One region of the Paenibacillus sp. FSL H7-689 genome, then DNA from elsewhere that is predicted to be linked to it. Evidence: riboswitches for the same ligand, from Rfam matches in the RefSeq annotation. Region 1 holds a riboswitch; each other region holds the start of a gene.
What was found. Region 1 has a riboswitch for S-adenosylmethionine ahead of C170_RS00485 (methionine ABC transporter ATP-binding protein). Riboswitches for the same ligand answer to the same signal wherever they lie in the genome.
Positions count from the first base shown of each region.

Region 1 (2,274 bases):
TTTCGCTGCTGCTCATTTTCGTAAAAAGGTCGTTGCAGGTTCAACGGATGATATGACGCCGACTGAAAAAGCCGAGTATGCACGTTATGTGTATTTCTACAAAGATGGCTTTATCCGCTGCTTTGCCATTCTGGATAAAGTCGGCACAGTATTAAATGAAATATTCCAGCTGAATACTTCCAATACCAAAGCGCATTTTTCTTATTTTACTGTGTTAAGGCAGTTCGACTATGCACGGGAGCATCATGATCTTGCATTGCAATTAATACAGATCAAGGACTCTTATCGTGAACCGATGAGCAAGCTGCGCAAGCGACGTAATATGGAAATTCACTACATGAACTCAGAAATGCACGATGACCTGTGGCAGTTACACCAGACCTTGCAAGGTAAAGTGAAATTGGAGGATCTGAATCAGCATGTGCAGGAAATGCGTCAGGGCGTGGATATGGTCTGTGAAACGTTAACAGCCTCTTATAGTTATATCAATAAAATATGGAAAAGAAATAATTCCCTTTGACAAATCGGAATACTTGGAATATACTGAGTTTCAATCGAATGTTACATGGATATAACTGATATTTCGGAAGTTACGTTCACATTATAAAGCATAAACTACATGAACTTATAAAATCCTACAACAACATATTTCTTATCGAGAGCGGCGGAGGGACAGGCCCGATGAAGCCCGGCAACCGATTTGTAATGACATGATACATGTATCATTCGTTATAGATGTTAGGTGCTAATTCCTACAAAATGGTGCAAGACACGATTTTGGCAGATGAGAAGGTATATTCTTTCACGTGAAGAGCCCTCTTTGTATCTGCAAAGGGCTCTTTTTTTGTACTTTAGGGGGAGTTTTCCTTTAGATCGGGTAAAGATACATGTAGGTGGTTGGAAAGGGGCAAGTGCGATTGATTGAATTAAAAGGTTTAACGAAAACGTACGGCAAAGGAACAAAATCTACAACAGCGTTATCCGAGTTGAATTTGAGCATCCAAAAGGGCGAAATCTACGGAGTGATTGGCCATTCCGGAGCGGGCAAAAGCACATTGATTCGCTGTATTAATTTGCTGGAACGGCCTACGGAGGGTGAGGTATGGGTTGACGGAATTAACCTGACTGAACTGAGCAAAACCGAATTGCAGCAACAGAGACGCAAGATCGGAATGATTTTTCAACACTTTAATCTGTTATCCTCGGCAACGGTATATGACAATGTAGCTTTTCCACTAAAACTTGTGAATACACCCAAGGAAGTCATTGATCGCAAAGTGAAGGAAATGCTCGCACTGGTTGGTCTGGAGCACCATAGCAGCAAATATCCGGCTCAATTATCGGGTGGCCAAAAACAACGTGTAGGGATTGCGAGAGCACTTGCAAGTGACCCAAATGTTCTTCTCTGTGATGAGGCTACTTCGGCACTTGATCCGCAGACGACAAATTCAATCCTTAAGTTATTACTCGACATTAATGAAAAGTACAACCTTACGATTGTGCTGATCACACATGAGATGCATGTCATTCAGAACATCTGTGACAAGGTGGCTGTCATTCATCAAGGTGGCATTGTGGAACAAGGACCTGTTACAGACGTGTTCCTGAAGCCGCAGCATGCGATTACGCGGGACTTCATGATGCGTGACCATGAAGCTGGACTTGCTCTGGAAGAGACCGCTCTGGCAAATGCAGGCGTTGAATTGCAGGCAGGTGCTGCTTCCAAACTTGTGAAGATATCCTTTCTGGGTAACAAAACGTATGAAGCGATTTTGTCTAGAACGGTACGTAAAACAGGCGTGGATTTTGCCATCCTGCAAGGTACAATCTCTACGATCAAACAGGTTCCTTATGGGCAGCTGACCGTTCGGTTCGAGGGTGATTCAAATGCGATTGATCGGACGATATCAGAATTAACCGCTGAGGGACTTGATGTGGAGGTGCTTCGTTAGATGGATTTTTCAACCGTACGTTGGGAAGAGGTTGGTAAAGCTTCCATAGAGACACTGCAAATTTTGGGTGTATCAGGCTTGTTTACCGTTATCTTAGGTTTACCGCTCGGAGTACTGCTGTTCATGACAGCCCGATCTGCTTCGATTAAGTCACGGGCAGTGTACACTATACTATCCCTGATTGTGAATATTTTGCGCTCAGTCCCATTTATCATATTGATTGTTGCTCTTATTCCATTCACTCGTATACTCGTCGGTACAGCTACGGGGGTGCTCGGCGTTATACCTCCTTTGGTGATTTCAGCAGCTCCTTATTTTGCTC
Region 1 is NZ_ASPU01000002.1:107,168-109,441, forward strand. It holds gene C170_RS00480 (Cthe_2314 family HEPN domain-containing protein) at 1-520, shown strand, start outside; SAM riboswitch class I at 650-791, shown strand; gene C170_RS00485 (methionine ABC transporter ATP-binding protein) at 918-1,952, shown strand; gene C170_RS00490 (methionine ABC transporter permease) at 1,953-2,274, shown strand, end outside.

Region 2 (2,274 bases), on a different contig from region 1:
AAGTGCATTCAGGGGTACACCCTGTTTGGTCAATTTGGCAAACCACGGGGAGATCGTTTTTTTGTCAGCCAGAGACCAGAGCATCCGCGACGAAGCATACAGGCCTGAATTGGCAGCAGAGAGAATCGCCGTCAGAATAACAAAGTTCATAATATCTGCTGCATAGGGTACACCCACCCGCTCCATTACCGCTACAAATGGACTTTCCAGTACACTGGCATCCGACATGGGTAGCAAGGCCGACAAGATAACAATCGTTCCGATGAAGAAAATAACCAAACGCCACAGCGTTGTATGAATAGCCTTTGGTATCGTCTTTTCCGGGTTCTCCGTCTCACCGGCGGCAATCCCGATTAACTCGGTGCCTGAGAAGGCAAAGTTTACAGCAAGCATGGTCATCAATATCGCTGTAGCCCCATGAGGGAACCACCCGGATGCGGTAATATTCGATATAAATGGAGCCGGTTCAGAATCCGCCATCGGGATGATGCCGAACATGGCTGCGCCACCGATTATAATGAAGATTACGATAGTCACTACTTTTACAGATGAGAACCAGAACTCGGATTCCGCAAAAAATTTCACCGTTAGAGCGTTAAACAGAAAGATCATCAGTGCAAAAACCGCGCTCCATATCCATACGTTTACCGATGGGAACCAGCGCTGCATAAGCAATCCGGCGGCTGTGAATTCGGAGCCAAGCGCAACAGTCCAGGTTAACCAGTATAACCAAGCCACCGTGTAACCTGTTGCCGGTCCGATATATTTGGCTGCATAACTATGAAATGCTCCCGTCTCTGGCATATGAACAGACAGTTCACCAAGACAGAGCATCACCAGATATACAACGATGGCTCCAATCAGATAGGACAGAATGGTTCCCAGTGGTCCCGCCTGCTGAATGGTGTAACCTGAGCTGAGGAATAATCCCGTTCCAATGACTCCTCCGAGAGAGAGCATGACCACATGCCGTGCCTGCATTTTCCGCTGAAAATGCCCTTTGTCGTTGTTGTTCTCCATACCTTCTGCTCCCCTACTTCTTCATCCAGAAAAAACAAAAAAGACCCACTCTGCCTAAAGAGTGCGCCGTTACTGACAAATAAAAACAAACGCTCCTATCTATCAGGCTTTCACCCGCTGGAATTAGCACAGTATCCTTCAGATCTGTTGCTGAGGTTTCTAAGGGCCAGTCCCTCCACCTCTCTGGATAAGAAAATGATTTTTTACTAATATAGCGATCTATCATGAATGTGTCAACAATTAAATAATATATGGCACACCTCGCTATTCGGTGGAAGACCCCGGATTCGTGATGGTGGTCTTTACCTCATAGGTGATCGGCACGGTGCTAAAAATTTTATCCCAATCGTCTTTGACTTTTTTCCATGTTTTAGGTTCTTTAATACGCAAGCTATCCCGAAAATCCGCAACATCTACTTTATAGGTATGCTGCAGTTTGTATAACAACTGTCGAATCTGTTGTTTGGCAAGTTCAGCAAATTCTTTTTCCAATTCACTGAGATACGCACCTTTTTCCTCTTCCTCGGGAGCACGCCAATCCTCCATCAACCAGCCTTCGGATTCAGTTTTCACATGGAATGAAATATCATCGCCAACCACTTTTGGAATTATTGTTGTTTTTTTCTTCTTCATTTCATATACAACAGTGAACCCCTCTTTATTGTATGTCTTCAAGATACCTCCTTTTTCTTTAGGTCTGAGCCAAGATAGCCCTTCTAGATCCGTTTGGCTGAGTTCCCCGATGAATTTGGTTGTTTTCCCATCAAAGATACTGGCACCGGAGAACTTGTCCTCTCCATTGAAGTTCAGTACATTCTGGAGCAAAAAGCTGGAACCGGATTGCATTTGTGCATCTAATTTGGAGAGTAGAACGGGGTCCAGGATTTTATTGGACAAGTATGAATTACCGGTAATACCTGTAAGATAAAATGCTGGAATCCGGGAAGGATCATCTGAAGTCAGTACATCAACAGCGCGATGATGGCTAATCAACACCAGACAGTTAGGACGAATATCGTTATCCCGAAGTACAAAATCCAGCAGCTGGTCCAGACCATACTTTTTGGCGATATCCTTGGACACAACGATAACCTTCAGATGATGTCCGATGAGCGGATGATCTCGTCTCAGTGCAAACTGACGAAAGATTTGCAGCAATGAATCTCCGGTAAGCTGTTCATTGGAATAGGACGTTTTACCAGAAGCAGGCGAACCGGATTGTTGGCTCTTTTGACTGCTGGAATTACCGGGAGC
Region 2 is NZ_ASPU01000007.1:37,799-40,072, reverse strand. It holds gene mmuP (S-methylmethionine permease) at 1-1,020, opposite strand, end outside; SAM riboswitch class I at 1,113-1,214, opposite strand; gene C170_RS04495 (Ger(x)C family spore germination protein) at 1,285-2,274, opposite strand, start outside.
Region 2: linked by a shared signal. The riboswitch ahead of mmuP (S-methylmethionine permease) and the one ahead of C170_RS00485 (methionine ABC transporter ATP-binding protein) in region 1 are both predicted to bind S-adenosylmethionine.

Region 3 (2,274 bases), on a different contig from region 1:
TGTGCTAAGCGGCTTTCGATTTTCAACTTGTTGTTGTCTTCCATTGCTGCATCCTCCTGTAATCTCGATTAGATTTGCGGGCCAATATCGTAAGGTGTTTCTTGATACACATAGTAATTGAGCCAGTTAGAGAATAATAAGTTGGCATGAGCGCGCCAAGTAGCTGGTGGCACACGGGAAGGGTCGTCATTCGGATAATAATGCCTAGGCAATGCGATATCCAAACCTTTGGCTGCATCCCGGTCATACTCCCACTTTAATGAGAACGGGTCATACTCGGCATGTCCTGTGGCAAAAATCTGTTTGCCGTCTTTGGTAGCAACCAGGAAGATCCCCGCTTCCTCAGATTCAGCCAAAATCTCTAAATTCTCATTCTTTTCAATATCTTCGCGTCTCACTTCCGTATGACGGGAATGTGGAACGTTGAATACTTCATCGAATCCACGCAACAACGGAACATGTGGTTTATTGATGGTATGTGGGAAAACGCCAAAACACTTTTCATCAAGTGCAACCTTGGGTACGTCAAAATGATGGTATAAACCTGCCTGAGAAGCCCAACATATGTGGAGGGTTGAAGTCACATTGGTTTTGGTCCATTCGAAGATCTCCTGGATTTCATTCCAATAGTTCACGTCTTCGAAATCCATCTGTTCCACCGGGGCACCCGTAATGATCATTCCATCGAAACGACGGTGCTCAATCTCATCAAAGGTTTTATAGAACAGATCCAAATACTCTTGAGACGTATTCTTCGACGTATGGGATTTGGGATGTACAAGAACGACATCCACCTGAATAGGCGTGTTTCCCACCAGACGAAGCAATTGTGTTTCGGTCGTTTCCTTTGTGGGCATCAGGTTTAATATAGCGATACGGAGTGGACGAATATCCTGCTGATATGCAGAAGTTTCATCCATGACGAAGATATTCTCTCCTTCAAGTACTTCTTTTGCTGGTAGCGTATCGGGTATTTTGATTGGCATAGTAAGTCTAACTCCTCCTTGTGCATAGATAGATGCAGCCACCCTTGGCTTGATGTCTTCACATCAATACAGTTATAGACTGCCTTGAGCTTGTAAAAACATTGAATTGCTCTTTCATCCAACGTTACAAACAACCTCAAGTTCCTTAGCGAAAATCACTGCTGAGAAGTCGGGGCATATGACAAAGACCTTCCTCGGATTTCGAGAAAGGTCATATGTAAAATAGATATGCGCCTCTCTCATCTCTCAGTTACAACAGTGCCACCTGACACTTAGTCGCTGCAAGAATTAGCACCGTGCGGTATACCGCCGGTTGCCGGGTTTCATCGGGCCAGTCCCTCCACCTACTCTTGATAAGATTTCGCTGTATTAGATTGTAATTAAATATGGTTCACCGTCTACTTTATTACATTAATGCCCTCACGTCAAGTTGCAGTTCGATGTCTGCTTCCCAGATCGGAACCGTTCATCATCCGTTGTCATACACTGCCTCAGGGCGCGAAATAGACACATTTTTGCGCTTGAAAGCACCTTGTACCAGCGGTATACTAAACAAGGTGTTATAAACCCTTATGTGAGAGGTGACATATTAAATGGATGGCGACCCGAGGCCTGACTGGCAGCCGAATTCCGACAAACTGCATAGAGAACTGACATCAGCATGCCGGCAGCGGGACGTGACTTCCGTTTGATTATATAGTGAACGCAGCCCTGATCTCCAGGCTCCGCTGCCGACCGGCTGATTTGTTCTTTTTGCGCCCATAATGATAATATCCGCCAAGTTGGCGGGTGCAGAAGGAGTAGATTAACGATGAAAATCCGGTTGGTAAACAACGGTGTATTTATTCCGGTGGACGACATTCAGCAGGCGCTGACTCCACCAGCGGAAGGATTTTACTGGATTGATGCAGACGTAGACGATTTGGCGGTACTTCAGCCGCTGTTCTTGATGCATGATCTGGCTGTAGAAGACTGTCTTAGTGACGAAGAACAACGTCCGAAGATTGAAATTTATGAGAACCATTATTTTATTGTGATTAATAGCATCCGTTTTGATGATGAAGAGATATTTCTACGTGCGGTCAACTTATTCCTTGGCAGACATTTCATTATTAGTGTTACCAAGCACAAGATCAGCGAATTGCGCACACTGAAACCGATCCTGTGGGAACAGGAAATCAGTACACCGGATCGTCTGCTGTATTTGCTGGTTGACTTGATTGTTGATAATTATTTCACCGTAGGTGACCGAATTGAAGCACGAATCGAGAAGCTTGAGGAAGACATT
Region 3 is NZ_ASPU01000015.1:487,070-489,343, forward strand. It holds gene C170_RS13080 (PLP-dependent transferase) at 1-44, opposite strand, end outside; gene metA (homoserine O-acetyltransferase MetA) at 69-986, opposite strand; SAM riboswitch class I at 1,223-1,346, opposite strand; gene corA (magnesium/cobalt transporter CorA) at 1,798-2,274, shown strand, end outside.
Region 3: linked by a shared signal. The riboswitch ahead of metA (homoserine O-acetyltransferase MetA) and the one ahead of C170_RS00485 (methionine ABC transporter ATP-binding protein) in region 1 are both predicted to bind S-adenosylmethionine.